Roseisolibacter agri: one gene and its partners. The protein of the gene in region 2 interacts with the protein of the main gene of each other region in a pairwise test. Links are inferred from orthologs where the notes say so. Each region holds a gene or a part of one and is shown on either strand. Other genes may lie near its edges.

Region 1 (10,064 bases), on a different replicon or contig from region 2:
TCCGGCGGCGACGATGATCGCGGGGTCGGCGTGCCAGGCGGTCGCGACCGCGAGGGCCGTCCCGGCGAGCGGGCGCAGCGTGCTGTGGACCGCCTCCCAGGCGGAGGCAACCCCCGGGACGAGCGTGGCCAGGAACTCGATGAGGTAGAGCGCGGCCGCGAGGCCGATGACCCACCAGCTCGACAGGCCCGTGAGGGCGGACGGCAGCTGGTCGATCCACTGTTGGCGCGCCGCGAAGCCCAGGAGGGCGACCGTGGCGTAGGTGCTGACGCCCGCGGCGGAGGCGAGCGCCATGGCCTGGGCCAGCAGGGTCGCGGACATGGGCGGGTGGCTCGGGAGCGGGAAGGCGGTCGGCGGTCGGTGACGGTCGTTCAGCGGGAGGCGGCGTGCCGCCAGCCGCGCAGGCTCACTTCCTGGGCGCGGGTCAGCAGGCGATGGAGCACGGAGAGCGCGAGCGCGACATCGATCCCGCCGATGGCGGCGGTCTGGCGTACGACCGTCTCGATCTCGTCGCGCATCACGGCGTAGTCGCGGCGCAGGTGGAGCTCCGCCCATCCCATCCGGTAGCGCTGCTCGCCGTGGCGGAAGGCGATCTCCTCCTGGATCGCGCTGCCGTCGCGGAGCAGGTCGGCGTCCATGCCACCGCTGTGCTCCAGGGCGACCAGCGTCTGCGCCAGGTCGGCGACGAAGCTGAGGGCGTGGTCCTCGAGCTGGGCGCGCGCGAGGGCGGACGCCTGGGGGAGCGTCGGGTCGGCGCGGAGGCGCGCCGTGTAGCCTTCGAGGAGCGGCTCCAGCCGCTGGCGCAGGCGTGTCCCGACGGTGGCGAGCCCATGCGTGGCATCTTCCGCGTCCTCCCACGGTCGCGCGACGGCCCGTGCGGCCAGCGGCTGGGCCTTCGGCTGGCCGCTGGCCGAGCGGGAGCGGGGGACGCGGGTGCGCCGGGGGGTCTCGTCGGAGGCGAGGGCCGGGGGATCGGGAAGGCGTGTCGGGAGCCAGATCGTGAAGTGCGCGCCCTGGCCCGCCTCGCTGCGGAGGGTGAGGTCGCCGCCCATCAGGCGCGCGAGGCCGCGGCTGACCGCGAGGCCCAGCCCCGTGCCGCCGACGGTGCGCGTGCGGCTGCCGTCGCCCTGGACGAAGGGCTCGAAGACCGCCTGATGGAGCGCCGGCGGGATTCCGACGCCCGTGTCGTGGACCTGGATCGTGACCCACGGGCCCGTGCCGGCGCGCGGGCCGTCCTCGCCGGTCGGGACGTCGCTCGCGATCTCGACCGTGATCGTCCCGCCGGCCGGCGTGAACTTGACCGCGTTCGTGAGGAGGTTGACGAGGATCTGGCGGACGCGATGCTCGTCACCGACGAAGCGCGCGTCGGCCTCCGGGGGCGGCTCGACGACGCGGACGCCGCGGGCCGCCGCCTGGGAGGCGATCAGCGCCAGCGCGCCACCCGTGAGGGGGCCGACCGTGCCGGGGACGCGCTCGATCACCAGCCGGCCCGCCTCCAGGCGCGCGAGGTCGAGCACGTCGTCGACGAGGCCGAGGAGGTGGCGGCTGCTCGTGAGGACGCGCTCGAGGTAGCCGCGCTGGGCGTCCGTGACCGGTCCGGCGACGCCCAGCTCCAGCAGCTGCGCGTAGCCGGTGACCGCGTTGATCGGCGTGCGGAGCTCGTGGCTCATCGTCGCCAGGAAGTCGCTCTTGGCGCGGGCGGCCACCTCGGCGGAGGCGCGCGCCTGCTCCGCGCTGCGGCGCGCCTGGTCGGCCGCCTCGCGCGCCGCGCGCAGCTCGCCGGCGAGGCGCTCCGCCTCCTGGCGGGCGCGGCGCTCCGCGGCGATGGCGCGGGCGGCCTCGTCGCCCGCGCGGAGCAGGGCGACGTCGCGCTGGAGGACGAGGAGCCCGTCGCCGACCGGGTAGGCGCTCACCTCGACGCGACCGCTGTGGGGCGACGAGAAGCTCTCGACGTGCGCCGTGCGCTGGTCGCGCATCGCGCGGGCGAGCGTCTCGTGGAGCGCGCCGCCGGCGGCCTGCGGCAGCACCGACCAGAGGGAGCGGCCGACCACCGCCGCGGGGGTCGTGCGCCAGAGCTCCGCGGCGCGCCGGTTCACGAAGCGGAGGCGCCAGTCGCGGTCGACGACCCAGAGCGGGTCGGTCACCAGCTCGACGAGGGTCCCGAGGGCGTCGCGGTCCAGCGCGGCGGCCGGGGCGGGGGCATCGGCGATCTCGGGGCGTCCGAGGGCCACGGTCACGTCGCCGCCCGTGGGGCCGGGCACGTGGCCAGTGATGGGCTCCGTCCACAGGGGCGACCGGCGCTCCGCGGCCCCGTCTCGACGCTGCCGGCGGCGGTCGGGGCGCTCACGCCGATCGACCGACGGATACTCGCCGCCCGGCACGCCGGCGTCACCCGCGTGTCCGTCGGCCGTCGGCGGGGCGGCGGCGGGGCGCGGGTGCGGCGCGTGGGAGGTGCGGGGCGGCGGCGACATGGTCCGCGCGAAGTGCGAAACCCGTGCGCGCACGTCACATGGGCGTCGGCAGGGCGCCGTGGATGCGGTTGCCGGGGGTAGGACGGCGCGTCATTGATTGCCCGATCAGTGAGCGACCCTCTACATTGACCACGTGAGCAATATCATTCGCCGGCTCGTGCCGGCCCGAGGGTAGCGCCGATGGGCGGACGCAAGCTGCCCGAGGAGGAGCGCCGAGCGGAGATCCTGCGCGCGGCATACGCGGTAGCCGCTCGCGAGGGGCTGGCCGGCGTCACCGCGCGTGCCGTGGCGGCCGAAGCCGGCGTGAGCAGTGGGCTCGTCTTCTTCCACTTCGGGGAGAAGGACGCGCTGCTGGCCGCGTTGCTCGACTGGCTGCTGGCGAGCACGCTGGTCGCCGGCGAGCTGCCGACGGCCGCGCTGCTGGCCTCCATGCCCGCCGACGCGACCGCGTCCGAGCGGATGCTCGCCGTGGTCCGCCGCGACCTGCTGGCGCTCCGGCGCGCCCGCGCCCGCGTCGAGCTGTTCTTCGCCTACTGGGTCCTGGGCACCCACGACCCGGTGATCCGCCAGACCATCCGCGCGGCCCTCGCGCGCTACCGCGCGTCGTTCCTGCCGCTGGCCGAGGCGGTGGTGGCGGAGGCGCCGTGGCGCTGGGGGCCGGACGGCGCGGCGGGGCTGGCCAGCGTCGCGGCCAGCTTCGTCGAGGGGAACGCGCTGCGCGCCGTGCACGACCCCTCCGGCTTCGACGCCGACCGCGCCATGGCGGCGCTGGTCACGCTCCTCCGCACGCCCGGCTCGACTCCCGTCTCCACGTTTCCCGACGCACCGTGATGCAGCACGCGCCATCGCCCGACGCTCGACACGAGCACGCCCCTTCGCACACGCACGACGAGCCGCACGACGACATCATCCACCCCTCGCCGCTGGCGTTCATCCTGGTGCACGTGGCGTGCATCGGCGCGTTCTGGAGCGGCGTGCCGGCGAGCGCGCTGCTGCTCTGCCTCGCGCTGTACGTGGTGCGGATGTTCGGCGTGACGGCCGGCTACCATCGCTACTTCTCGCACCGCTCGTTCAAGACGGGGCGCGTGATGCAGTTCGTGCTCGCGTTCATCGCGCAGAGCACCGCGCAGCGCGGGATCCTCTGGTGGGCGGCGAAGCACCGGCACCACCATCGCCACAGCGACACCGAGCACGACGTGCACTCGCCGCGGCACATGGGCTTCTGGTACTCGCACGTCGGCTGGATCTTCACCGCGCAGCACGACACGACGGACTTCGACAGCATCCCGGACCTGACGAAGTATCCGGAGCTGATGTGGCTCGAGCGGCATCCGTACCTGCCGGCGGCGACGCTCGCGATCGCGTGCTTCGCGCTCGGCGGGTGGCCGGCGCTGTTCGTCGGGTTCTTCTGGAGCACGGTGCTGCTGTACCACGGCACCTTCTTCATCAACTCGCTGGCGCACGTGCACGGGAAGCAGCGCTACGTGACCGGCGACGACTCGCGCAACAACTGGTGGCTCGCCGTCATCACGCTGGGCGAGGGGTGGCACAACAACCACCACGCGTACCAGCGCTCGACGCGGCAGGGGTTCCGCTGGTACGAGTACGACCCGACGTTCTACATCCTCAAGGCGATGTCGTGGCTCGGCCTCGTGTGGGAGCTCGGTGAGCCGCCGGCCGATGTCGTGCGCAACGAGCGGCAGCTGGGCCGCGCGGTGATCGAGAAGGTGTCGCGCCACCTGGCGGAGAGCTTCCACGCGCCGGCGATCGCGGCGCGGCTGCAGGAGTCGCGTGAAGTGCTGGAGCATGCGCTCGCCGACGCACGACACGCGGCGCAGCACGCGCGCGACGAGGCGGTGGCGAAGCTGACCGCGCGGCTGGCGGAGCTGCACCTGCCGCACGTGCCGACGCTGGACGAGCTGCGCGAGGCGGCGCGGCAGAAGTACGCGAGCTCGCCGTCGATGGAGACGATCGTGCTGCGGGCGCGGGAGCGGCTGCTGGAGGCGATCGCGCGCGAGCTGCTCGCGCCCTCGCTGGCGGGGCCGGCGCCGCTGCCGGCCTGACCGATTCGATGCGGGATGCACGAAGGGGGCGCTCCGAGTGGAGCGCCCCCTTCGTCGTTCGCGCGAGCGTCGTGCGCTCGGTCCAGCTCAATCCATCAGCCGCAGCGGCATCACCAGGCAGAGGTACTTCGCCGGATCGCTCCACCCCTCGGGCTCCACCGTCGCGGCGCGCTCCGGCGCCTTGAACGTGAGGCGGATCTCCTCGGTCGGCATGTAGCGCAGGATCTCGAGGAGGTAGCTGGCGTTGAAGCCGATGTCGAGCTGGTCGCCCTCGAAGCGGATCGGCAGCTCGTCGGCCGCCTCGCCCAGGTCGGGCGTCTGCACCGAGAACTTCAGCATCCCCGCGTTGAACGACAGGCGGATCCGGTGCGTCTGGTCCGACGCGATGACCGACATGCGCTTCAGCGCGCTCGTGAGCGAGCCCTTGTCGGCGATCGCGTACTTGTCGTTGTCCTTCGGGATGACCTGCTCGTAGTTCGGGTACGGCCCCTCGATCAGGCGCGTGTACACCGCCGTGAACGGCGAGCGGAAGCCGAGGTGGTTGTCGCCGCGCGCGATCTCCAGCTCCTCCTCCGCCGGGAAGAGGCGGCGGATCTGGTCGAGCGCCTTCGGCGGCACGATCAGGTCGCCCGTCGCCGCGCCCGTGGACGCGATGGGGAGCTCCATGCGCGCCAGGCGGTGGCCGTTGGTCGCCACCATGCGCATGCGCTCGGGGCGCAGCTCCCACAGCACGCCGTTGAGGATCGGGCGGCTCTCCTCGGTGCTGACGGCGAACGACGTGTGCTGGATGAGCTTCTGCAGGTCGCCGCTCTTGATGCGCCAGCTCTCGTCGAAGCGGACCGCGGGGAAGGCCGGGAACTCGTCCTTCGGCAGGCCGAGGAGCTTGAAGCGCGAGCGGCCGCACTCGAGCGTCACGCGCTGCTCGCCGGCGGCCGCGATCTTCACGGGCGAGGGCGGGAGCTCGCGCGCGATCTCCTGGAGCTTCTTCGCCGGGATCGTGATCGCGCCCGGGGTCTCGACGTCGGCCGCGACCTCCGTGCTGACCGCGATGTCCAGGTCCGTGCCCGACAGGCGGATCCCGCGCTCGGTGGTCTCGAGCAGGATGTTGGCGAGCACCGGCAGCGTGGTCTTGGCCGGGATGCTCGCCGCGACGGCGCTGAGGCCTTCCTGCAACTTCTCCCGGGAGATCGTGAAGCGCATGAGCGGCACGGGTGCCCGCGAGACGGGCGGTTGAAACGCGAGGAGTCGCGAGACCGACGGACGATGCCGCGCGGCTGCGGGAACGAGCGGTCGAGCGGGCGGGATCGTGCGGCTCGTCCACATCTGCCCAGGTCCGACTGGTACTTGCTGTTTTATAGATCTAGAAGACAGCAGTACCAGTAGAGGCTGTGGACGTGTCGAGAGCCGCCGGAAGTTACGCTGGCGTCGGCACTTTGCCAGTGGGAATCGGTCCGGCTCGATGTGGACGGCGGTGGGGATCGGCGGCCTTCTCCACGTGGCGGCACCGTGGAGAACCGCGGCGTGTGGAGTGCGGCCCCGCCGCTGTGGAGTACGTGCCCGCGATGTGGAAGCCGGTGGGCATCAGCGCAGGGTTTCCAACACGCGCCGCACCTTCTCCACGCGCGCGCGAAACGCCTCGTCCTCGGCCATCATCGCCACGGCGCGCTCCAATGAATGGATGACCGTGGAGTGATCGCGGCCGCCGAACGCGCTCCCGATCTCCACCAGCTGCAGCGCGAGCAGCTCGCGCGTGAGCCACATCGCGACCTGGCGCGGCACGGTGAGCGTCTTGGTCCGCGTCTTCGACTGCAGCCCGTCCGGCGTCACGCCCCACTCGGCGCTCACGGCCTGCTGGATGACGAAGGGCGTCAGCGGCGAGCCCGCGGGGATGCCGAGCGCCTGGCCGGGCGCGCTCACCAGCGTGCCGGTGCGGGCGGCGACGGCGAGCGCCTCGACGGCGCCCTCGGAGCGCAGCTTGTCGCGCAGCGCCTCGCGCGCCAGGTCGACGGTGATGTCGCCGCGCTTGAGCGAGGCGTACGCCAGCAGCTTGATGATCGACCCTTCCAGCTCGCGCACGCTCGACTTCACGTGCTGCGCGATGAACTCGAGGACCTCGTCGGGGATCGTGAGCTCGAGGTGGTCCAGCTCCGCCTTCTTGCGGAGGATGGCGACGCGGTGCTCGAACTCCGGCAGGTCCACGTGCGCGACCATGCCCCACTCGAAGCGCGAGACGAGGCGCGCCTCGAGCCCGGGGATCTCCTTGGGCGGGCGGTCGCTCGTGAGGCAGATCTGGCGCCCCGCCTCGTAGATCGCGTTGAACGTGTGGAAGAACTCCTCCTGCGTCGTCTCCTTCCCCTTCAGGAACTGGACGTCGTCGACCAGCAGGAGGTCGGTCTCGCGGTAGCGCCGGCGGAACTCGGCCGTCGTGCGGCTCTGGATGGCGGCGACGAACTCGTTGGTGAACTGCTCGGTGCCGATGTAGGTGATCCGCGTGTACGGATCGCGCTCCAGCATCGCGTGCGCGACGCCCTGCATCAGGTGCGTCTTGCCGAGCCCCGTGTCGCCGTAGATGAAGAGCGGGTTGTAGACCTTGCCGGGGGCCTGCGCGGCGCCCTGCGACGCGGCGGCGGCGACGTCGTTCGACTTCCCGATGACGAAGTGGTCGAACGTGTAGCGCGGGTTGAGCGGCGCGGAGATCGCCGGGGCATTCCCCAGCGTCGAGCGTCGAGCGTCGAGCGTCGAGGTGGCGCGGTCACCGCCCGTCGGGCGCCGCTCGGGCAGCACGGGCGGCGGCGGGGCGATGAAGAAGTCGATCTGGGGCTTCTTCTCGCGCTCCTCGTCCACCGTGAAGACGACGTGGACGGGGTGCCCGAGGGCGACCGGCGCGTAGGAGCTCAGGAGGGCCGCATGCTTCGACTCGTTCCACTCGGCCGAGAAGCGGTCCGGGGTCCCAACGACGATGGTGCGGTCGTCGACCGAGAGGGCCGCGGTCGGCTCCAGCCAGGTGCGGAAGGTCTGCTCGGGCAGCTCCTGGCGGGCGCGGGCGAGGAGGCGGTCCCAGACTTCGGCGGCCGAGAGCGACATGAGGGACCGGGTACGGCGAGTTCGGGTGAGGCGGGCCCGTCGGTCGAGGGGCGGGACCGATCGGGGGGCGCGAAGGTAGCGCGCGTCGTGTGGAAAAGTCAACGCGATGGTAACGGGCGTCACGGCGACGCCGTTGGGGCGGCCGCGCGGCTTGCCCGGTCTCACGTGCGCGCCAGATGTTTCTCGCGGAAGTCGGTGTGGCGGCGCGAGCTACGGGGCGGCGGCGGATGTGGCGGGCTTGACCTAAGCTCCAGCCCCGGCTAGTCTTGGCGGTCTGCGCCGGCTCAGGGGGTCTCCCTGCGCGGCTGCGTCTGACCGTTCTTTCTGACCCCGCTGGAGCACGACATGGGCAAGCCCACCTACCGGCCCCGGAACAAGCGCCGCATCCGCACGCACGGCTTCCGTGCGCGCATGGCGGACAAGTGGGGGCGTGAAGTTCTCAGCCGCCGCCGCAAGAAGGGGCGCAAGCGCCTGACCGTCCAGCTGCCGACCAAGTACGTCGCCGGGGCCTGAGCCCCGCGCGGCTGCCCGACCCCACTTCGGTGGAGTCGATGGCCGCGGCGGTCCTCGGATCGCGATGTCGCCTGCCCAGGGCTTTCCGCGTCGGCACCGACTGACGCGCGGCACCGAGCTGGACGTGGTACGACGCGAAGGGAAGCGGGTCCGGACCGAGCATCTCGAGGTCCGCGTCCTGGCTTCCCTTCAGTCGTTCCTGCGGGCCGACTCCCCGCTCGCGCGGGCGGCCGAGCCGGCGCGCCCGCGCGTGGGGATCGTGGTGCCCAAGCACCGGCAGAGCGGCGTGGCGCGCAACCGACTCAAGCGGCGGCTGCGCGAGCTGGTGCGGCTGCGGCTCCTCCCCACCCTGCCCCCCGTCGCCCTCGTCGTGCGCGTCCGCCCCGAGGCGTACGGCGCGAGCTTCGAGCAGCTGGCGCGGCAGATCGAGCGCGTGCGGCGCGACGTCGCGCGGCTGACGCTGCCGCCCGCATCCGCTCCCACTCCCGCGCCGCCGGTGGCGGAACCGGCGCCGGAACCCGAGCCGTGAGCGGCCGTAGGGTCCCACACGTGACCGACGCCTCCGAGCCTTCCGTCGTCGCAGCCCCGCCGTCGTTCGGCGCGCGGGCGCTCATGTTCGGCGTGCGCGTCTACCAGGTGGCGCTGTCGCCGGTCTTCGGGGGCCAGTGCCGCTATTATCCTTCCTGCTCCGCGTACGCCCTGGAGGCGCTCGAGCGCCACGGCGCGTGGCGCGGCGCCTGGCTGGCGGTGCGGCGGATCGGCCGCTGCCATCCGTTCCGCCCGGGCGGCTACGACCCGGTGCCGTGACTCGTGCGGCTCCCCTCACGCTCGGCGCTCCGCGCTCGGCGCTCCGCCCGTTCGCACGACGTGGCCGAGCGCCGAGCGCGGAGCGCCGAGCGTCGACGTACGTGATGTCTGCTTCCCCTCATGGAAAACAATAGACGGCTCCTCCTCGCGATCGCGCTCACCGTCCTGGTGATCGTCGCGACCCAGTTCCTCTTCCCGACCCCGCCCGCGCCGGCGAAGCGCCCGGGCGCGACGGCGGACAGCATCGCCGCGGCCCAGCCCGGCCAGCCCGCGCCCGCGGGAGCCGCCGCGACGCCCGCGCCCGGTGCGCCCGGTGCGCCCGGTGTGCCCGCGGTGGCGGGCGTGGCCGGCGACACGACGGCGGCGGGGACGCCGGCCGTCGGCGCGGCCACGCCGGCCCTTCCGGTGGAGACGGCGCTGGTGGCCGGGAGCCGCGCGGCCTACGCCGTCAGCAGCGCCGGCGGCGCGCTCGTGGGCGCCGAGATGCGCAACTACCAGACGCTGGCGCCGGGGACGCAGGGGTCGGCGCAGCTGGCGCGGCGCGGCGAGCCGCTGCTGTCGTACCGGCTGGTGGTGCCGGGCGACACGATCGCGCTCGCGCGCACGCCGATGCGGGCGACGCGCGCCGGCGGCACGGTGCAGCTCCAGGGCACGGCGACGAGCCGCCTGGGCCAGAGCATCCCGGTGTCGATCACGTACGGCTTCGCGCCGGACAACTACACGCTGCAGGTGCGCGGCACGGCCGGCGTGACCGGCCCCGCGTTCCTGCTGGTCGACATGCCGGCGACCATCGCGCCGACCGAGAAGGACACGCTCGACCACTACAACCACCTCGCGTACGCCTGGAAGCCCCAGAACGACGACGCCAGCAGCGTCGCGTTCGGCAAGCTCGACCCGGGCGAGCGCGAGCTGATCGCGGGCCCGCTCACGTGGGCCGTCGCGAAGAGCAAGTACTTCATCCTCGGCGTGCTCGCCCCGAACGGGCAGCAGTTCAGCGAGCTGTCGATCACCGGCGGCGTGCGCGGCGCGAAGGTGGCGACGCACGCGCAGGGCACGGTGGTGGTGCCGCTGACGAACGGCGGCTTCGCGTTCGACGGCTACGCGGGCCCGCAGGAGTGGCGCCGCC
Region 2 (8,839 bases):
GCCGGCGCCGCAGCGCGCGCTGAACGCGTCGGGCATCGCGCCGACGCCGGCGCTCACGTCCCACGCGAGCCGCTGCGCGGCGAGCGGGCGGGCGGTCGCCACCAGCGCGACGGCGATCGCCAGTCGCGCGGCGCGCCTCATCGCGCGCCGACGGGGATATCGAGGCCCAGGCGCACGAACGTGGAGGTCGCGCCCTCGTGCAGCGTGCGCGTGCTGCGGTCCTCGGGATTCCGCATCGAGATCGTCGCCTCGGCGACGTCCACGCGCGACCACCAGCGATCGAGCTCCAGCGCCACGCGCGCACGCCGGCCGCCGTAGGCGAGGCCGCCGGCGAGCGTCGCGAACGGCTGGCGCACCTCGGTCATGTAGCCGCCGCCGGTCGCGAGGCGCACGAACGGGCCGCCCGTGCCCAGCCGGCGCTCGACGCCGACGCGCGCGAGGCCGCTCACGAACGCGTCGGCCGCGAGGGCGCGCGGGCCGAGGCTGCGGGCCCGGCACCGGTCGCTGCCGGGCGACACGGGCACGCACACGAGCAGCAGGTCGCTGCCGCGCACGAAGGACGTCTGCAGCTGCAGCGCACCCTCCAGCATCACGGCGCGCCACAGCTGCCGCCGCGCGCCCACGAGGCCGAGCACCGCGGCATGGTCGTCGTGGATCGACGGCGCCGCGAAGGCCGAGCCGCCGCCGGCCGAGAGCACGAGCGTCACGCGCGGCACGTCGGCGGTGGCGGGCGCCTGCGCCAGCGCAGCCGCCGGCACGAGCGCGAGCGTGACGAGCATGCGCGTGACGAGCGCGCCCGCCCACGAGCGGTGCATGGTCATCGCGCTCAGGTCTTGGACCAGTCGCCCTCGGTGCGCGACGCGGCCGGTCCACAACCGCAGTCGTGGCCGCAGCCCGCGTCCCGCTTCGGACGCAGCGTGCTCCACGCGCGGCGACCCACGAACAGCAGCGCCACCGCGACGATCGCGATGACGATCAGCGTCTGCATCTCCATCAGCCCCATCCCAGCAGGCGGCCGCCCTGGTACACGACCAGCGCCGCCACGTAGGCGAGTCCCAGCATGTAGGCGAACTGCACGCCGGCCCACTTCCAGCCGGTGCGGCCGCCGCCCGTCTCGCGCACCGTCACGGCCATGGTGCTCATGCACATCAGCGCGTAGACGTAGAACACCATCAGCCCGATCGCCACCAGCGGCGTGTATGCTGCGCGGCCGGTCCGCGGATCGCGCTCGGCGCGCAGCTTCTCGCGCAGCGCCGCCGCGTCGTCCTGCTCCGTGTCGCCGACGCCATAGATCGTGCCCATCGTGCTGACGAACACCTCGCGCGCCGCGAAGCTGGCGGCGATCGACACGCCGATCTTCCAGTCGTAGCCGAGCGGGCGCACCGCCGGCTCCATCGCGTGGCCGATGCGGCCGAGGAAGGAGCGCTCCAGCTGCTGCTCCTGCTGCGCGGCCTCGGGCAGCGACGCGTCGGGCGTCGTCTTCGGGTAGGTCGCGAGCGCCCAGAGCACGATCGACAGCGCGAGGATCACCGTGCCCGCGCGGCGCACGAACATCAGCGCGCGTCCGTACACGCCGATCAGCAGGCTCTTCGCGCTCGGCAGCCGGTACGCGGGGAGCTCCAGGATCATCGGGCGCGCGGGGCCGCGCAGCAGCGTGCGCTTGAACACCGCCGCGACGCCCAGCGCGGTGACGGTGCCCAGGAAGTACATGCCGAGCATCGTCACGCCCTGCAGCGTCATCGCGCCGCCGAGCAGCGCGACCGGCGGCACGAACGCGCCGATCAGCAGCGCGTAGATCGGCAGCCGCGCCGAGCAGCTCATGAGCGGCACGACCATGATCGTCGCGAGGCGGTCCTTCGGGTTCTCGACCGTGCGCGCGGCCATGATGCCCGGCACCGCGCACGCGTAGCCCGAGAGCATCGGGATGAAGCTCTTGCCGTGCAGCCCCACGCGGCGCATCAGCCCGTCCATCAGGAACGCGGCGCGCGCCATGTAGCCGCTGTCCTCGAGGATGCCGATGAACAGGAAGAGCATCGCGATCTGCGGCAGGAACACCAGCACGCCGCCCACGCCCGCGAACACGCCGTCCACGACGAGCGAGCGCAGGTCGCCCGGCGGCAGCGCGTCGCCGACGCGCGCGCCCATCCACCCCACCACGCCCTCGATCGCGTCCATCAGCGGCGTCGCCCAGGTGAAGATCGCCTGGAAGACGAGCGCCATCAGCGTCACGAACAGCAGCGGGCCCCACACGCGGTGCAGCGCCACGCTGTCAATGCGGTGCGTCGCGGTGCGGCCGCGCGGCGCGGCGCGCGTGAGGCTGCGCGCCAGCACGCCCGCGATCCAGCCGTAGCGCAGCTCCGCCTCCAGCCGCTCGGGCACGAGGCCGGCCGTCGTCAGCACGTCGCGCGCCCGCGCCAGCAACGGCGCCGCGTCGGGCACGTCGGCGAGGTGCGCCTCGGGGTGCGCGACGCCCAGCAGGCGCAGCGCCTCCATGCGCGCGGCGGAGCGGGGCAGCCCCGCGTCCTCCAGCCGCGCCGCGAGCGGCGCCAGCGCCTCCTCGGCCGCCGGCGGCAGCGCGAAGCGCCGCTCGGCCGGCGGGAAGCCTGGGGCGGCGGCGATCGCGCGCTTGAGCGCGTCCACGCCCTCGCCGCGCTTCGCGACCGTGGGGATGACCGTGACGCCCAGCTCGTGGATCAGCTCCGGGACGTCGATCGTCACGCCCGCGGCGACGGCGGCGTCGATCTGGTTCAGCGCGACGACGACCGGCAGGCCGAGCTCCAGCACCTGGCCCGCGAGGAAGAGGTTGCGCTCCAGGTGCTGCGCGTCGATCACGACGACCACGACGTCCGGGAGCGGGACGTCCTTCCCGCGGCCGATCAGCACCTCGAGGGCGATCGCCTCGTCGGGGGAGCCGGCGGAGAGCGAGTAGCTGCCGGGGAGGTCGAGGACCGCGACGCGGCGGCCGTCGTCGGTGCGGTAGCTCCCCTCGTGACGCTCGACGGTGACGCCGGCGAAGTTGCCGACCTTCTGCCGCAGCCCGGTGAGGGCGTTGAAGAGCGTCGTCTTCCCCGTGTTCGGGTTCCCGATGAGGGCGACGCGGAGCGGGCGCGCGTCGTGGATCGGGGCCGCGGGGGCCGTGCTGCCGGGGGTCCTCGCGTCGAGTCCGCCCGCCGTGACGGGCGGGGAGGCCACCGTCAGCCCGCGTGCGGCTGGACGGTGATGCCGGCCGTCAGCGCGGGGCCGAGGGCGATGCGCGTGCCGCGCACGTCGAGCAGCATGGCGTGGCGGGCGTCGACGACGTCCACCTGCGTTCCCTCGCTGAAGCCGAGCGCGCGGAGGCGGCAGGCGTCGGCGTGGCCGCAGCAGAGCGCGAGCACCGTGGCGCGGGCGCCGGGGCCGCAGGCGGCCAGCGGGCAGGACGCGGGCGGCGTGATCGCGCGGGCGGCCGTCGTCGCAGATCCCGTGGCGGACGCGTCGCTCTCGGGCGCGGACACGACGGTCAGCGCGCGCGACGGACGCGGACGGCGGGCGAAGAGGCTCAGCACGCGGATCGGGACGGAGCGACGGAAGCGGGACGCGTGTTGAGAACGGTTCTCATTCGCGCCCTCGTAATCTGACATGGGGCCGCAATCACGTCAATCGCATTCGGGATTGCGGACGAGGGGCCGCCGGATGGAGTCAGCAGGCGGTCAGCGAGGCAGCAGCCGTGCCTCCAGCCCCGCCTTCACGCGCGGCCACTCGTCGGACAGCACGCTGAAGAACACCGTGTCCCGCGTCCGCCCCAGGTCGGTCACCGTGTGCCGCCGGAGCGTCCCCTCCTCGACCGCGCCGAGCCGGAGGATCGCCGCCCGCGACCGATCGTTGATCGCGTCCGTCTTCAGCTCCACGCGCTGGCACAGCAGCGACTCGAAGGCGTGCGTCATCAGGAGGAGCTTGGCCTCCGTGTTGATCGCCGTGCGCTGCCAGGGCGGCGCGATCCACGTCCACCCGATCTCGATGCGGCGGTGCGTGGGCGCCCAGTTGGCGAGGCGCGTGCTCCCGACCACGCGTCCCGTCGCGACCTCGACCTGCGCATAGGGAAACGCCGTCCCCGCGTCGCGGTCCGCGAGCGCCGCCTCGACGTAGCGGCGCATGTCCGCGGGCGTGGCGACGTACGACACGGTGATGCGCCACAGCTCCGGGTCGAGCCCGACCTCGCACAGCCCCGGCACGTGCGCCAGCGAGAGCGGCTCCAGCCGCACGTGCCGACCCGCGAGCACGGGGACGTGGACCGCGGCGCCGGGCATGCCGTCCCGCGACGTCAGGCCGCCGCGGCGGTCGCGTGGATGCCGGGCGCGCCGGGACGCGGCGTGCGGCGCGCGACCATCACGATCACGCCCACCAGCGCGATGGCGATCGCGATCACCTGCGCGGTCGTCAGCCCGAACGTCAGCTGGTCGTCCTTGGCGCGGAAGAACTCGACGATGAACCGCTCGATCCCCGCCAGCACGCAGTACAGCCCGAACAGCCACCCCTCGGCGTGCTCGTGGTCGCGGAAGCGCCAGAGGATGAGGAACATCACGAAGCCCATCGCCGTCTCGTACAGCTGCGTCGGGTGCACGGCGATCACCTGGTTCGGCGGCGTGCCCGGCGCGAGCGGGATGCCGAACAGGTCCTGCATGTTGGCCGCGGTCGACGGCGGCGCGCCGTTCGGGAAGGTGAACGCGAGCGGCCCGTTCCACGGCCGGCCGTAGTCGTCGCCGACGGCGAAGCACCCCGTGCGTCCCACCGCGTAGCCGCCCGCGATCGCGATGCCCGCGACGTCCGCGTAGCGCGCGAAGCTCAGCTTCTTCCGCTTGATGGTGAGCCAGCAGAGCGCCACGGAGCCCATGAAGCCGCCCCAGAACACGAAGCCGCCGCGGCTGAAGATCGCGCCCGGGTCGCCGGTGAGCACGACGTAGTACAGCTTCGCGCCGATCAGGAAGCCGAGCAGCGCCGCGAAGACGATGTCGGGCGTGGTCTGCGCGTAGAGGTCGTGGCCGCGCCGTGTCAGCTCGCGCATCGTGACGATCTGCGACAGCCCGAACGCCGCGAGCACTGCGAGCCCGAAGCCGGTGAGCTGCAGCGGGCCGATGTCGAGGGAGAACGGCGCGTGGACGAACGGAGCGGCGAGATTCATGGAGTGGGCGTCGGGGATGCGGAAAAGATAGGCGGGGCGCCGGCGGGGGGTCAGCCGGACGCGGCGCCCGCGCGCCACTCGGCGCGTCCGGTGCGGCGCTCGTCCACGAGCCCGGGCATCGGCAGCGTCGCGTACGCGTTGAGCGACAGGTCGGCGGTCTCGCCGCGCTCCAGGCGGAAGAGCCCCGCGCGCGCGATCATGGCGGCATTGTCGGTGGCGAGGCGCGGCGTGGGCGCGAACACCGTCGCGCCGCGCGGCTCCAGCCGGCGGCGCATCGCGGCCACCAGCGCGCCGTTGCACGCCACGCCGCCGCCCAGCACCACGCGCCGGCGGTCGAACGCGCGCGCGGCGCGGTACGTCTTCTCCACCAGCGTCTCGATCAGCGCGTCCTGGAAGCCGCGCGCGAGGTGCGGCCGCTCGGCGTCCAGCGCGTCGGCCCCCTCCGCCTCGGCACGGCGCACGGCGTGCAGCACCGCGGTCTTCAACCCGCTGAACGAGACGTCGTAGTAATCGGCGTCGGCGGGCGTCTGGTTGGCGCGCACCATCGGCCGCGCGAAGCGGTGGCGGTCGGGCGTGCCGGTGCGCGCCAGCCGCTCGATGTGGCGGCCGCCAGGGTAGGGAAGGCCGAGCAGCTTCGCGACCTTGTCGAACGCCTCGCCCGCGGCGTCGTCGCGCGTCGCGCCCAGCAGCCGGTAGTCGCCCCACGCCGCCACGTCCAGCAGCAGCGTGTGCCCGCCCGACACCAGCAGCGCCGTGAACGGCGGCGTGGCGTCCGCGTGCTCCAGCGCGGTCGCGAAGAGGTGGCCCTCCATGTGGTGCGCGCCGACGAGCGGCACGCCCGCGGCGTGCGCCAGCGCCTTGCCGTAGCTCACGCCCACCAGCAGCGCGCCCACGAGCCCGGGCGCGTGCGTCACCGCGACCGCGTCCAGGTCGCGCACGCCCACGCCCGCGTCGTCGAGCGCGCGGCGTACGACGGGCACGACGCTCGTGAGGTGCGCGCGGCTCGCCAGCTCGGGCACCACGCCGCCGAACAGGCGGTGCACGTCCTGCGACAGGATCACGAGCGAGCGCAGCGCGACGTCGTCACGATGCCCCTCCACCACCGCGGCCGACGTCTCGTCGCACGACGTCTCGATGCCGAGCACGCGCAGCGTCTTCACGGCGCGCTCACCGCGTGGTCTCCGCGCTCACCGTGCGCGCGGTCTCCGCTTCCGTCACCACGTGCGTCGCGCGCTCCAGCTGCACGGCGAGCCAGAGCAGCGCCGCGAGCCCGATCGCGAGCAGCATCGCCGTGCCGCGGCCGAGCGCCCACGTCTCGGCGCGGCGCTCGTCGTCGCGGTCGGTCGCGCGGCGGTCGGCGCCACGTCCCGGCATCGTCAGCGCGTTCCGGCCGTCGTCGCCGCGCCGGCCGCCGGCGCGCCCGCCTCGTCCAGGAGCCGCGCGATCAGCGCGCGGTTCTCGGGCGAGTTCCAGTCCTGCGCGTACGCCTTCTTGCGCACCGTGCCGTCGGCGCCGATGACGAAGTTCTCGGGCACGCCGGTGGTCGCGTACTGCTTCTGGATGGCGCCCGCGGGATCGTGCAGCACGTCGAAGGTGAGCCCGAACTCCTGCACGAAGTCGCGCACCTTCTGCTCGGCGCCCGCGTCGTCGATGCTGACGGCGACGACGCGGAAGCCGCGCGGCGAGAAGTCGCGGTGCAGCGCCTGCAGGCTGGGCATCTCCTGGCGGCAGGGCGGGCACCACGTCGCCCAGATGTTCACGAGCACGACGCGGCCCTTGTAGTCGTCGAGCGTGCGCGGCTTCGCCGGCGTGTCGAGCGTGACCGCGGCGAAGCGCGGCGCCTCGCTGCCCACCTCGACGTGATAGAGCTCGTCCTTCAGCAGGTGCGTGGCGGCCCACAGCCCCAGCGCCAGCGCGGCGATGACGCCGAGGACGAGGGTCCACTGCGCGCGCGCGGTCATGCGGTCTCCAGGCTGGCGTTGCGCAGCGCCGCGATCTCGGCGCGCGGGTCGGCGGCGGCGAAGATCGCGTTGCCGGCGACGAAGGTGTCGGCGCCCGCGCGGCGGCAGCGGAGGATCGTGTCGCGCGTGATGCCGCCGTCGACCTCCAGCAGCGCGCGGCTGCCGGCGGCGTCCAGCATGCGGCGGGCGCGCGCGATCTTGTCGACGCTGTACTCGAGGAAGCGCTGCCCGCCGAAGCCCGGGTTCACGCTCATGATGAGCAGCAGGTCGAGGTCGCGCGCGACCTCCTCGAGCGTCACGAGCGGCGTCGCCGGATTGAGCGTCGCGCCGGCCTGCATCCCCAGCTCCTTGATGCGCGCGAGCTGCCGGTCCAGGTGCGGCGACACCTCGACGTGGATCGTGCAGACGTTCGCGCCCGCCTTCGCGAAGTCGTCGAAGTAGCGCTCCGGCTCGACGACCATGAGGTGCACGTCGATGGGGAGCGCGGTGCAGCGCCGCACGGCGTCGATGACCTTGGCGCCGAACGTCAGGTTCGGCACGAACCGGCCGTCCATGACGTCGACGTGGATCATGTCGGCGCCGCCGGCCTCGCACATCGCGATCTCGTCGGCGAGGCGCGCGAAGTCGGCGCTCAGAATCGAAGGAGCGATCTTGGTGGGCACGTACAGAATTGCGAGATGGGAGCTGCGGACTGCGGACTGCGGATCCGAACCCGCAGCCCGCAGCCCGCAGCGTCGTTCAGGGCTCGACGGCGACGTCGATCACGACCGTCGTCCCCTTCGGCTTCCGCGACGTCGCGACGGGATTCTGCTTGAGCACCGTGTTCGGCGGCACCGACGCGTTGGCCTGCTGCTCGCCGAGCTGCGGGACGAAGCCCGCGTCGCGCAGCCGCTGCTGGGCGTCGGTGTCGAGCAGCCCCACCACTTCGGGCACCGGGCGGTCGCTCGGCACCAGCTGCGACGGGAACACGAACAGGTACACGATCAGGTAGCCGATCACGAAGCCCGACGCGCCCGTGACGACGTACGGCAGGATGCCGCGCGCACGCGAGCGCCAGCGCGGCACGGTGCGCGCGGGCGGCGCGGCGGGGGACGGGGTGGCCTGGGTCGCCATCGTCAGCCCGCCCGGCGCAGGCGCACCGCGAACGCGCCGTCCACGCCGTGCCGCTGCGGCAGCACGCGCAGGCGCCCGCCGTCCAGCACCGCGTCGGGCACCGCGCCCGCGGGCGGCGGCTCCGGCGTCCACTCGGGGTGCGTGGCCAGGAAGTCGTCCACCGGCGCGTCGTTCTCCTCGGGCTCGATGGAGCAGGTGCTGTAGACCAGCAGCCCGCCCGGCTTCACGATGCGCGCGGCCGCACGCAGGATCTGCCGCTGCAGCGCCGGCATCACGGCCATGTCGGACGGCTTCAGGCGCCATCGCGCGTCGGGGTGGCGGCGGAAGGTGCCGGTCCCGGTGCACGGCGCGTCGAGCAGCAGCGCGTCGACCGCTCCGACGGCGGGCTCGCGCGCATCGCCGACGAAGGGGATGACGTTCTCCACCGCGAGGCGCCGCAGGTTCGCGCGCACGCGCTGCAGCCGCACGTAGGACCGGTCGCCCGCGTACACCACGGCCGCGGTGCGCGACAGCTCCAGCGCCTTGCCGCCGGGCGCCGCGCACAGGTCGGCGACGGTCGCGCCCTCGGGGAAGGCGGCGTACTGCGTCACCAGCGTCGAGGCGGGGT
Region 3 (10,012 bases), on a different replicon or contig from region 2:
CCGACGAGCTGACGCGCATCCGCCCCGGCCCCGAGTGGGCGCACTACGAGCGCTTCCACGACTGCGCCGGGGCGCTGCGCGCGCGCCGGCTGGCGGTCTTCGACGAGGCGACGTTCCGCGCGCTGGAGCAGGACTTCGACGCGCGCGTCGCATCCGGTGACTTGCGCCGGCTGCGCCGCATGGGCGGGATCCTCGCGGCCGCGGTGGCGGACGAGCGCGACGGGATCGAGCTCGCCGTGCCCAGCGTCGTGAGCTGGGCGACGGACCCCGAGCGCTTCGGCGACGACTGGATCGCGGCCGTGCACGAGACGGTGGCCGAGGCGCGCATCCGCGCGCGCTGACGACTCAGCGCGCGCCGTCGCCGGCCGGCAGCCGCTCGTGCCGGAACGCGCGCGCGCCGGCGCCCGCGTACGACGCCACGCGCTGACCGCTGCCGCGCAGCTCCCAGCGGTAGGTCGTCAGCCCTTCCAGCCCGACCGGCCCGCGCGCGTGCAGCTTGCCCGTGCCGATGCCCAGCTCCGCGCCCAGCCCGAAGCGGAAGCCGTCGGCGAAGCGCGTGGACGCGTTGTGGAAGACGCACGCGGAGTCGACGCGCGCGAGGAAGGCGTCCGCGGCACCGTTGGCCTCGGTGACGATCGCGTCGGTGTGGTGCGAGCCGTGCGCGTTCACGTGCGCGATCGCCGCGTCGACATCGTCGACGACGCCGATCGTCAGCCGCAGGTCGCCCCACTCCGTGTGCCAGTCGTCGTCGGCCGCCAGCGAGACGTCGTCGGGCGCGAGGGCTACGGTGCGCGCGCAGCCGCCGAGCGTCACCCCCTCCGCGCGCAGGCGCGTGACGAGCGCGGGGATCAGCGTGGGCGCCGCGTCGCGGTGCACGAGCACGACCTCCACCGCGTTGCAGGCGGACGGATACTGCACCTTCGCGTCCACCACCAGCTCCACCGCCATCGCCGGATCGGCCGCCGCGTCGAGGTAGACGTGGCACACGCCGTCGGCGTGGCCCAGCACCGGGATGCGCGTGCGCTGCATCACCGACCGCACGAGCGCCTGCGAGCCGCGCGGCACCACGAGGTCGATCAGGTCGTCGAGCGTCAGCAGCACGTCCACCGCCGCGCGGTCGTCCACCATCGCGATCGCGGCGGGCGGGATCGCGCCGCCCGTGCGGAGGCACGCGTGCATCGCGTCCACGATCGCGCGCGCCGTGCGCCGCACCTCGCGCCCGGGCTTGAGCACCACCGCGTTGGCCGAGCGGAGCGCGAGCGCGACGATCTGCGTGACCGCGTCGGGACGCGCCTCGAACACCGCCGCCACGACGCCGATCGGGCACGTCACGCGGCGCAGCTCCAGGCCGTCGTCCAGGAGCGTGCGCTCGCGGACGCGTCCCACCGGCTCGTCCTGCGCGGCGACCTCGCGCAGCTGCACCGCCACCTCCGACAGCTTGCGCGCGTCGAGCGTCAGGCGCTGCAGCGTGGCGGCGCTCATCTCGCCGGCAGCCACGGCCTCGCGCGCGTCGACCACGTCGGCGGCGTTCGCGGCGAGGATGGCGTCGCGCGACGCCAGCAGCGCGTCGGCGAGCGAGAGCACTGCATGCCGGCGCACCTCCGACGGCAGCGCGGCGACCACGCGCGACGCAGCCTTCGCGGCGAGGGCGAGCGCGCGCACCTCGTCGGCCGCGGTCACGACGTCCTCCGCGTCACCAGCGTCCCCACCGCCTCGCCGCGCAGGATGCGGTCGATCACGCCGTCGGCGTGCCCATTGGCGATCACGACGCCGATGCCGGCGCCGGACGCGTTCGACGCCGCCGCCAGCTTGGATGCCATGCCCCCACGTCCCCGCGCGCCGCGCCCCACGGAGGCGACGATCAGCTCGTGCGTCACCTTCCGCAGCGTCGGAATGAGCGTGGCGTCGTGCGCCACCGCGGGGTTCGCGGTGTAGACGCCGTCCACGTCCGACAGGAGCAGCAGGAGCGAGGCGCGCGTCGTCCGCGCGACCGCCGACGCCAGCGCATCGTTGTCGCGGATGTGCGAGGGACGCAGCGGGGCGCCGAAGACGTCCCCCACGACGTCGTTCTCGTTGATCACGGGGAGCGCGCCATGTGCCAGGAGCGAATCCAGGGTTGCCGCGAGCCGCTCCTCGCGCGCCCCCGCGTCGAAGTCCTGATCCGTCAGCAGCACCTGCGCGATCTCGACGCCGCGTCGAGCGAAGGCGTGGTGATAGAAGGCCAGCAGACGCCCCTGCCCGACTGCCGCCTCCGCCTGCCGCGTCATGGCCGTCCGTGCGCCGCAGACGTGCCGGCCCAGCCCGACGGCGCCGGACGACACCAGCAGCACCTCGCGCCCGGTCGCACGCAGCGCCACCAGCGAGTCGGCGATCCGCTCCAGCCGCGCCGTCGCGGGCGCGCCATCGGCGTCCAGCACGACGTTGCTCCCCAGCTTCACGACGATGCGGCGCGCATCGCGCACCAGCGCGCCGCGCTCGGCCTCGAAGGTGTCCTCGATGATCATCGGCCCAGCCCCGCGGCGACGCGCGCCGTCGTCTCGATCGTGCGCGCCAGCACGCTGCGCGCGCGCCCGTCCTCCAGCACCATCAGCCCGGCGATCGTGCAGCCGCCGGGCGTGGTGACGTCGTCCTTGAGCGCCGCGGGATGCCGTCCCGTCGCGAGCACCATCTCGGCCGCGCCCTGCGTCATGCGCGCGACCAGCTCCATCGCCGCGTCGCGGGGCAGCCCGCACGACACGGCGCCGTCGGTGAGCGCCTCCAGCACGACGTAGATGAACGCCGGCCCGCTCGCCGACACTGCGGTCACCGCGTCGAGGTGCCGCTCGTCGAGCGCCAGGCAGCGGCCGACGCTGGTGAAGATCGTCTCCGCGATCGCGAGGTGCTCGTCGGTCGCGAGCGCGCCGCGCGACACCACCGTGCACCCGCGCCCGATCTGCGACGCGGTGTTCGGCATCGCGCGGATCACGGGCACGCGGCCGCCCGTCCCCGCCTCCAGCGTCGCGATCGAGACGCCCGCGGCGATGGAGATCAGGAGGGGCGCGTGCGCCAGCGCGTCGGCGCCGCGCAGCGTCGCGAGCACGCCCGCGACGTCCTTGGGCTTCACGCACAGCAGCACGACGTCGGCGTCGCGGCACGCGCCCGCGAGATCGTCCACGTGGGCGCCCGCGATCTCGCTCGCGAGCGCGCGCGCGGTGCTGTCGTGGTGGTCGACGACCGCGATCGCGGCGTCGGGAAAGGCGCCGGCGCGCTGCAGGCCGCCCGCGATCGCGCGGCCCATCGTGCCCGCGCCGATCAGCGCGAGTCGTCGTCCCGCGAGCGAGGCGCCGTCGAGCTGCGCGACGGCGGCCGCGGCGGAGGAGTTGCTGGTGTGGAGCATGGCCGGTGATGGGCTCGGGATGAGCACCGGCCGGACGCAGAGCGCCCCGTCCGGTGCGAATGCACGGACGGGGCGTCGGGCACGCCCACGAGGGGCGGCGGAGCGCGCTCGGTCGCTACGCGGTTGCGTGCGCGACCATCGTCCGGCGTCGGGAGTTCGACGACGGTCGCGGTCGCGGCGCGGCAAGGCGCGTGGCGGGGAGGGCGCGGAACGGGATCACGGTTGCAGGATTACGGGACACGCGCACGGAAGTCAAGGCGAGCGTGCGCGACGCCGTGTTCACGCGATGTTGGGCCGCGGCTCCAGCGCGGGCCGCGGCGCGGGCTCGGCTCCCGCCTGCAGCCCGCGGTAGCGCGCGCCCAGCCAGAACGCGAGCGCCAGCCACGCGGCCGACAGCGGGACCATCGTCCACGACAGCCCCGAGAGGCCGAAGCCCAGCCACCCGATGAGCGTCGCCGACCACGCGCCCACCTGGTCCCCCAGGCGGTAAACGAAGGTGTCGTTGAAGTTCTTCGACTTGTACTTGTCGGTGCGCGGGAGGACGGTGTACAGCACCTCGCGGGCGGGGCGCTGGATCGCGAAGTTGCCGACGCGCCGCAGCACCTGCAGCACGACCACGGCGGGCAGCACCGGCGCGATGCCGATGGCCGCGAAGCCCAGCAGGCTGACCGCGGGCAGGAACGCGAGCCCGATCCCGACGCCGAGCCAGCGCAGGACGCGGCCGGTCAGGAACACCTGCGCGACGAGCGTCAGCGCGTTCACCAGCAGGTCCACGTTGGCGAAGAACTGCGTGCGCCCGGCCGAGTCGGCGCCGAACGTGTCCTTCGCGATCTGCGACTGCTGGAAGTAGAGGAAGGTCGACGAGATGGTGAAGAAGAGCATCACCACCGCGATGCCGAGCAGGTACGGCGACGCCAGCACGTGCCGCACGCCGTCCGCGACGCCGCCGCCGATGACCGCGTCCTTCGCCTCGGGCTGCGTCACCGCCGCGCGGTCGCGCTCCCCTTCGGCCACGTCGGCCTGGGCGGCGGCCGCGAGCTCCGGCTCGCGCGTCTCGAGCGCGCGCGCCGCCCACGCCGCCGCTTCCAGGAAGAGCCCCGACACCAGCAGCAGGTTCGCGGCGCCGAGCGTGCCCGCCAGCGCCGACGTGATGGAGCTGCCCAGGATCGAGCCGAGCGTGCCGCCGACCGCGATCACGCCGAACAGGCGCCGGCTCTGCGCGGGCCGGTACATGTCGGTCGTGAACGACCAGAAGACCGACACCACGAACAGGTTGAAGACGCTCGTCCAGATGAAGAACGCGCGCCCGATCCACACCGCGCGCGCGGGGTCGGGCGTGTCGCCTCCCGCCGCGCGCAGCAGCAGGTAGAAGATCACCAGGTTCGCGATGAAGAACCGGTACGTGAGCGCGATGAAGCGGCGGCGCGTCAGCCGCGCGACGATCCACGTGTACAGCGGGTGCAGCAGCAGCATGCCCGCCAGCGTGCCCGTGAACAGCCACGCCAGGTTCTCGACGCCGCCGGCGACGCCCATCTCGTCGCGGATGGGGCGCAGGATGTAGTACGCCGTGAGGACGAGGAAGTAGTAGGCGCACGACCAGAGCAGCGCCTTCCCCTCGCCGCCGCGCGCGCCGATCGCGCGTGCGAGCGCGCTGTCGCTCACGCGCGTGGTCACACCCGCGCTCACGCGCTCTCCACCAGCGCGGCCATGCGGCGGCGCGTCGCGTCGTCGGGCATCGGGCCGCGCGCGGCGCCGAGGTTGTCGGTCAGGTATTCGAGCTTCGCGGTGCCGGGGATCGCCACCGTGACCGCGGGGTGGGACACGACGTACTTGAGCGCGAACTGCGCCCACGTCGTGATGCCGATCGCCTTCGCCCAGTCGGGGAGCGGCTGCTTGCCGAGCTTCTCGAACACGCGCCCGCGGCCGAACGGGAGGTTCGTGAGCACCGCGATCCCCTTCTCCGCCGCGAGCGGCAGGATGCGCTCCTCGACGCCGCGGTTGTCGATGGCGTAGTCCACCTGCACGACGTCCATCGGCTCGCGCTTCATGAACTCCTCGAGCGCGGCGTACTGGCCGTCGGACGACGTGGTGACGCCGTAGTAGCGGATGCGCTTCGCCTGCTTCATCTCGCGCAGCACGGGCAGCATCTCCGGCACGCCGCCGAGGTTGTGGATCTGCAGCATGTCGATGCGATCCGTCTTCAGCTTGCGGAACGACGCCTCGATCTCGTCCTTGCCGGCCTGCACGCCCTGCCGGCCGCGGCCGACCTTCGTGGCGATGAAGAGCTGGTCGCGATTGCCGACCTCCGCCACCAGGTCGCCGACGACGCTCTCCGCCTGGCCATAGCTCGGCGCCGTGTCGATCAGGCGCCCGCCCAGCTTCGGCAGGTTGCGCACGACCTCGCGCAGCGGCGCGCGCTCGGCCTCGGTCGCGGCGGACTCGTAGCGGCGCGCGGTGCCGACGCCGATCACGGGGATCCGCTCGCCCGACGAGGGGATGGGCTTGGAGACGAGCCCCTGCGCGACCAGCCAGTCGAGCGACGGCGCGATGGTCGACGCGGCGAGGCGGGCGGGATCGAGCGACAGCGCGGCCCCCGCGCCGACGAGGAGCTTCAGCAGGTCGCGGCGGCCGAGCGCGTCGGGCGCGCGGTCCGGCGAGTCGTTCGGGGAGCGACGCATGGCGGCAGGGGCGCGGGACGGCGCACGGTGTTCAACACTCGGCGCGGCGCCCGTGCGCCCCGCGCCCGGCCGAGTGTACGCATGGCCGGGGCGGAGCGTTATGCCCTGCGATGTTCGCGTTCCGTCAGTCCACCGTCAGCAACGGCCAGTCGACGGTCAGTCGACGGTCAGTCGACGGCGACCATCGCGCGCGCGACCGGGGCGGCGGCGCGACAGAGCGCCCGCAGCTCGACGTCGGTCAGCCCCTCCCATGCGTCGGGGATCGGGACCAGCCGGCGGCGCACGGTGCCCGCCTGGAACGCGAGCCAGGCCGCGGTGCGAGGGACGAGCGACGCACGGGCGCGTGGGCTGCGGCTGCGGCGGTCCTCGCCCCGCCGGCGCTCGACCACGGGATCGGGCGCCGCCTCGCGCCGTCGGTCGTGAAGGCGTCGCTCCGGCCGCGCCAGCGATCCCGTGCCCGGCCGCACCTCCCAGGCCGTCCACTCCGTGCCCTGCTCGTCGACGAACGTCCGCATCCCCTACCGTCAGCTGGCTGGTCCCCTGCCGGCCGCGCGCGCGGCGGTCCCGTCCACCGCACGTCGGTCACCAGGCCGGGGTGCACGCGACGTGCCCGCGAGCGTGTTCCCCGTCACCAAGTCGTGGCGGCGGGGACCCGTCGGCGGGCGGTCGGCGGTCGGTGTGGTCCGCGATCTCTCAAGGCAACGGGCGTACCCTGGACACCGGCGCCCGGGAGGTGTCGCGGGCGCGCCGCATGGTGCGGACGGGTCCGGCGGGTATCTTTCGGTCCGGACATGCGGCGCCGACGCCGGGCGCCGGCCCGCGATCGCCCGTCGAGAGGAGAGCCAGCCGTGAGAGCCGACCAGGAACGAGGCCCGTCGTCGATGGCGCGCACGCGCGCGGTCGTGCGGACCGTGGTGCGCGACGCGTCCGCGCCGCTGACGCCGGCCGACATCCGCCACCTGGCGCAGCGGCACGATCCGTCGCTGAACGGCCTGATGGTCGCGATCGCGGTGGCCGACCTGAAGAGCGAGGGGAAGATCCGCGTGAAGGCGTGAGCGCGTCGATCGCCGGAACGACGACGCCCCGCCGGCACGTGTGCCGGCGGGGCGTCGTCGTTCAAGTAGCTGGGGCGGGGATCGAACCCGCGACCTCACGATTATGAGTCGTGCGCTCTCACCAGCTGAGCTACCCAGCCACGACCATTCGCCCCGGTCTCCCGCGGCGAGCACACGAATCTAGCCGCTCCGGCCGCCGCAGGGAACCGCCACGCAACTGCTGGGGCACCGGACGACCGACCGACCCGCAAACGAAACGGCCAGCCGGGAAGGCTGGCCGTTTCGCGAGTGGCGGGGGCGGGATTTGAACCCGCGACCTTCGGGTTATGAGCCCGACGAGCTACCAGGCTGCTCCACCCCGCGGCAGTGATCGTAAGATAGCCGCACAGGAGGCATCGTCAACCCTGCGCGACGTGCGACTTCCCGCGCGCGCTCAGGAGTCCGGCCGCGCGCGCGCGGTCCGCACGCGGCCCGTTCCGGCCGTGTCCGACACGCGCGGCTCCGCGAACCGGTACAGCAGCTCGCGGTCGCCGCGCACCATCCCGAACTCCTCGCGCGCCACGCGCTCCTGCAGCACGGGGTCGCTGCGCAGCCGCTTCTCCAGCGTGCGCAGCGAGTCCACCTGCCGCTGCAGCGAGTCCACCTCCGCCTGCAGCGCCTGCCGGCGCGCGCGCTGCGCCAGCAGGTCCGAGGTGCCGTACTCCCCGCCCTGCACCGCGAACGCCGCCACGCCCACGCCGATCGCGGTCCACACCGCGCGCTTCACCCACGACATCCGTCAGCTCCTCAGCGTCGCGCGCGCGACCTCGTCGGTTCCCTCAGAGCCCGAACGGGCCGCCGGCCGCGAACTCCGCGGCCTCACCCAGCGCCTGCTCGATGCGCAGCAGCTGGTTGTACTTCGCGATCCGGTCCGAGCGCGACGCCGAGCCCGTCTTGATCTGCCCCGCGTTCGTCGCCACCGCGAGGTCGGCGATGAACGTGTCCTCGGTCTCGCCCGAGCGGTGCGAGATGATCGCGCTGTAGCCGGCCGCGCGCGCGAGCTCGATCGCCTCCAGCGTCTCGGTCAGCGTGCCGATCTGGTTGACCTTCACCAGGATCGAGTTCGCCACGTCCTCCTCGATCCCGCGCGACAGGAACTCGGTGTTGGTGACGAACAGGTCGTCGCCCACGAGCTGCACGCGGTCACCCAGCGCCGACGTCAGCTTCGCCCAGCCCTCCCAGTCGCTCTCCGCGAGCCCGTCCTCGATCGAGACGATGGGATACTTCTCCAGCCACTCGGAGTAGAGGTCGATCATCCCCTGCGCGTCGCGCGCGCCGGCGCCGCTCTTCTTGAACGTGTACGTGCCGCCCTTGTAGAGCTCCGACGCCGCGCAGTCCAGCGCGAGCGCGATCTCCTTGCCCGGCGCGTAGCCCGCCGCCTCGACCGCCTCGAGGATGACGGTGATCGCCTCCTCGTCGGTCTTCAGGTCGGGCGCGAAGCCGCCCTCGTCGCCGACGCCCGTGGCGAGCTTCCGCTTCACGAGCACCTTCTTGAGGTGGTGGAACACCTCGGCGCCCATGCGCAGCGCGTCGCCGAACGTCTCGGCGCCCACGGGCACGATCATGAACTCCTGGAAGTCGACCGTGTTCGTCGCGTGCGCGCCGCCGTTCACCACGTTCATCAGCGGCGTCGGGAGCAGGCGCGCCATCGGGCCGCCCAGGTAGCGATAGAGCGGGAGCTCCAGCTCGAACGCGGCCGCGCGCGCGACGGCCATCGACACGCCGAGGATCGCGTTCGCGCCCAGCTTCGCCTTGTTCTCGGTGCCGTCCAGCTCGAGCATCAGGCGGTCGATGCCGATCTGGTCGCTCGCCTCCATGCCGACGAGCGCGGGCCCGATCTGCTCCTCGATGTTCTGCACGGCCTGCAGCACGCCCTTGCCCAGGTAGCGCTTGGCGTCGCCGTCGCGCAGCTCCAGCGCCTCGTGCTCGCCCGTCGAGGCGCCGCTCGGCACCGCGGCGCGGCCGGCGGCGCCGCTCTCCAGCGTGACGTCCACCTCGACGGTCGGATTGCCACGGCTGTCGAGGATCTCGCGGGCGCTGATGTCGATGATCGTGGGCATTGCGGAGTCGTGAACGGGTGTGGGCGCCGAGCGCCGCGTCGTGGCCTTCGGGAACGGCGCGCCTCTCGCGGCGCGCCGGAATGCGTGTGTGTCTCAGCCCGCGCGGACCACGGGCGTATCGCTCGGTGCGGCGGCCCCCGGCAGCGCGGGGCTCGCGATGCCGTACAGCGACTGCTGGGCCGCGGCGAGGCGGTCGTAGACGCGGCGCGCGAGCTCGTCGCGCTGGTCGTACGCCAGACCGGCGGTCGGCACGGGCTCCAGCAGGTGCACGTCCACCCGCCCGGCGCGCAGCCAGAACGAGCCGCGCGGCAGCACCTCGATGGTGCCGTGGATGAGCGTCGGCACGATCGGCGCGCCGGCCGCGATCGCGAGCACGAACGGCCCCTTCTTGAACGGGCGCAGCGCGTACTCGGGCCCGCGCGTCCCCTCGGGGAAGACGACGACGTTGCGGCCGCCCTTCATGCGCGCCGCCGCCTCCTCGTACGACTGGAACGCGGCCTTCCGGTTCTCGCGCTCGATCGGGATCGTCCCCACCGCGCGCGCCGCGCCGCCGAACAGCGGCACCTTGAAGATCTCGGCCTTGGCGACGAACGAGTAGCGCGGCAGGTAGGCGACCAGCACCAGGACGTCGTACCAGCTGATGTGGTTGCTGACGAAGATGCGCGGCTCGCCGGTGCGCATGCGCTCCTCGCCGTGGATCACCACCTTCGTGCCCGACGCGAGCAGCATCCCCTTCGCCCACCACCGCGGCGCCTTCTCGTAGATGGTCCCCGGACCGTCGGGAATCCCGAGCAGCTGGGCCAC

What was found.
Region 1: the proteins of rpe (region 2) and dnaN interact in binary tests that used the Escherichia coli proteins (3 or more experiments, as listed by UniProt). The link is inferred for Roseisolibacter agri from one-to-one orthologs.
Region 3: the proteins of rpe (region 2) and eno interact in binary tests that used the Escherichia coli proteins (3 or more experiments, as listed by UniProt). The link is inferred for Roseisolibacter agri from one-to-one orthologs.

Annotation. Positions count from the first base shown.
Region 1 is NZ_BRXS01000002.1:163,680-173,743, reverse strand. The notes cover bases 3,679-6,576. They hold dnaN (DNA polymerase III subunit beta), read right to left. Parts: upstream 5,735-6,576; coding sequence 4,622-5,734; downstream 3,679-4,621. Other genes in these bases: dnaA (chromosomal replication initiator protein DnaA), read right to left, coding at 6,116-6,576; rosag_RS05380 (acyl-CoA desaturase), read left to right, coding at 3,679-4,534. Also shown: rosag_RS05395 (DUF4126 domain-containing protein), read right to left, coding at 1-321; rosag_RS05390 (sensor histidine kinase), read right to left, coding at 372-2,471; rosag_RS05385 (TetR/AcrR family transcriptional regulator), read left to right, coding at 2,652-3,302; more of rosag_RS05380, read left to right, coding at 3,302-3,678; more of dnaA, read right to left, coding at 6,577-7,618; rpmH (50S ribosomal protein L34), read left to right, coding at 7,964-8,131; rnpA (ribonuclease P protein component), read left to right, coding at 8,196-8,660; membrane protein insertion efficiency factor YidD, read left to right, coding at 8,744-8,938; membrane protein insertase YidC, read left to right, coding at 9,059-10,064. UniProt on the Escherichia coli protein: Confers DNA tethering and processivity to DNA polymerases and other proteins. Acts as a clamp, forming a ring around DNA (a reaction catalyzed by the clamp-loading complex) which diffuses in an ATP-independent manner freely and bidirectionally along dsDNA.
Region 2 is NZ_BRXS01000010.1:10,548-19,386, reverse strand. Bases 5,949-8,839 are described here. They hold rpe (ribulose-phosphate 3-epimerase), read right to left. Parts: upstream 7,782-8,839; coding sequence 7,116-7,781; downstream 5,949-7,115. Other genes in these bases: rsmB (16S rRNA (cytosine(967)-C(5))-methyltransferase RsmB), read right to left, coding at 8,235-8,839; rosag_RS24425 (PASTA domain-containing protein), read right to left, coding at 7,858-8,232; rosag_RS24435 (TlpA disulfide reductase family protein), read right to left, coding at 6,535-7,119; rosag_RS24440 (hypothetical protein), read right to left, coding at 6,326-6,532; tsaD (tRNA (adenosine(37)-N6)-threonylcarbamoyltransferase complex transferase subunit TsaD), read right to left, coding at 5,949-6,309. In the rest of the region: rosag_RS24480 (hypothetical protein), read right to left, coding at 1-141; rosag_RS24475 (hypothetical protein), read right to left, coding at 138-821; rosag_RS24470 (FeoB-associated Cys-rich membrane protein), read right to left, coding at 827-994; feoB (ferrous iron transport protein B), read right to left, coding at 994-3,192; rosag_RS24460 (FeoA family protein), read right to left, coding at 3,195-3,545; rosag_RS24455 (GNAT family N-acetyltransferase), read right to left, coding at 3,690-4,286; lgt (prolipoprotein diacylglyceryl transferase), read right to left, coding at 4,301-5,158; more of tsaD, read right to left, coding at 5,209-5,948. UniProt on the Escherichia coli protein: Catalyzes the reversible epimerization of D-ribulose 5-phosphate to D-xylulose 5-phosphate.
Region 3 is NZ_BRXS01000004.1:539,144-549,155, reverse strand. What follows is about bases 7,069-9,914. They hold eno (phosphopyruvate hydratase), read right to left. Parts: upstream 9,209-9,914; coding sequence 7,928-9,208; downstream 7,069-7,927. Other genes in these bases: rosag_RS14555 (lysophospholipid acyltransferase family protein), read right to left, coding at 9,302-9,914; rosag_RS14565 (FtsB family cell division protein), read right to left, coding at 7,543-7,884; rosag_RS14580 (hypothetical protein), read left to right, coding at 7,069-7,109. Outside these bases: rosag_RS14615 (hypothetical protein), read left to right, coding at 1-341; rosag_RS14610 (glutamate-5-semialdehyde dehydrogenase), read right to left, coding at 346-1,680; proB (glutamate 5-kinase), read right to left, coding at 1,677-2,504; proC (pyrroline-5-carboxylate reductase), read right to left, coding at 2,501-3,376; rosag_RS14595 (NTP/NDP exchange transporter), read right to left, coding at 3,656-5,062; rosag_RS14590 (aldo/keto reductase), read right to left, coding at 5,059-6,054; rosag_RS14585 (hypothetical protein), read right to left, coding at 6,222-6,569; more of rosag_RS14580, read left to right, coding at 6,903-7,068; more of rosag_RS14555, read right to left, coding at 9,915-10,012. UniProt on the Escherichia coli protein: Catalyzes the reversible conversion of 2-phosphoglycerate (2-PG) into phosphoenolpyruvate (PEP). It is essential for the degradation of carbohydrates via glycolysis.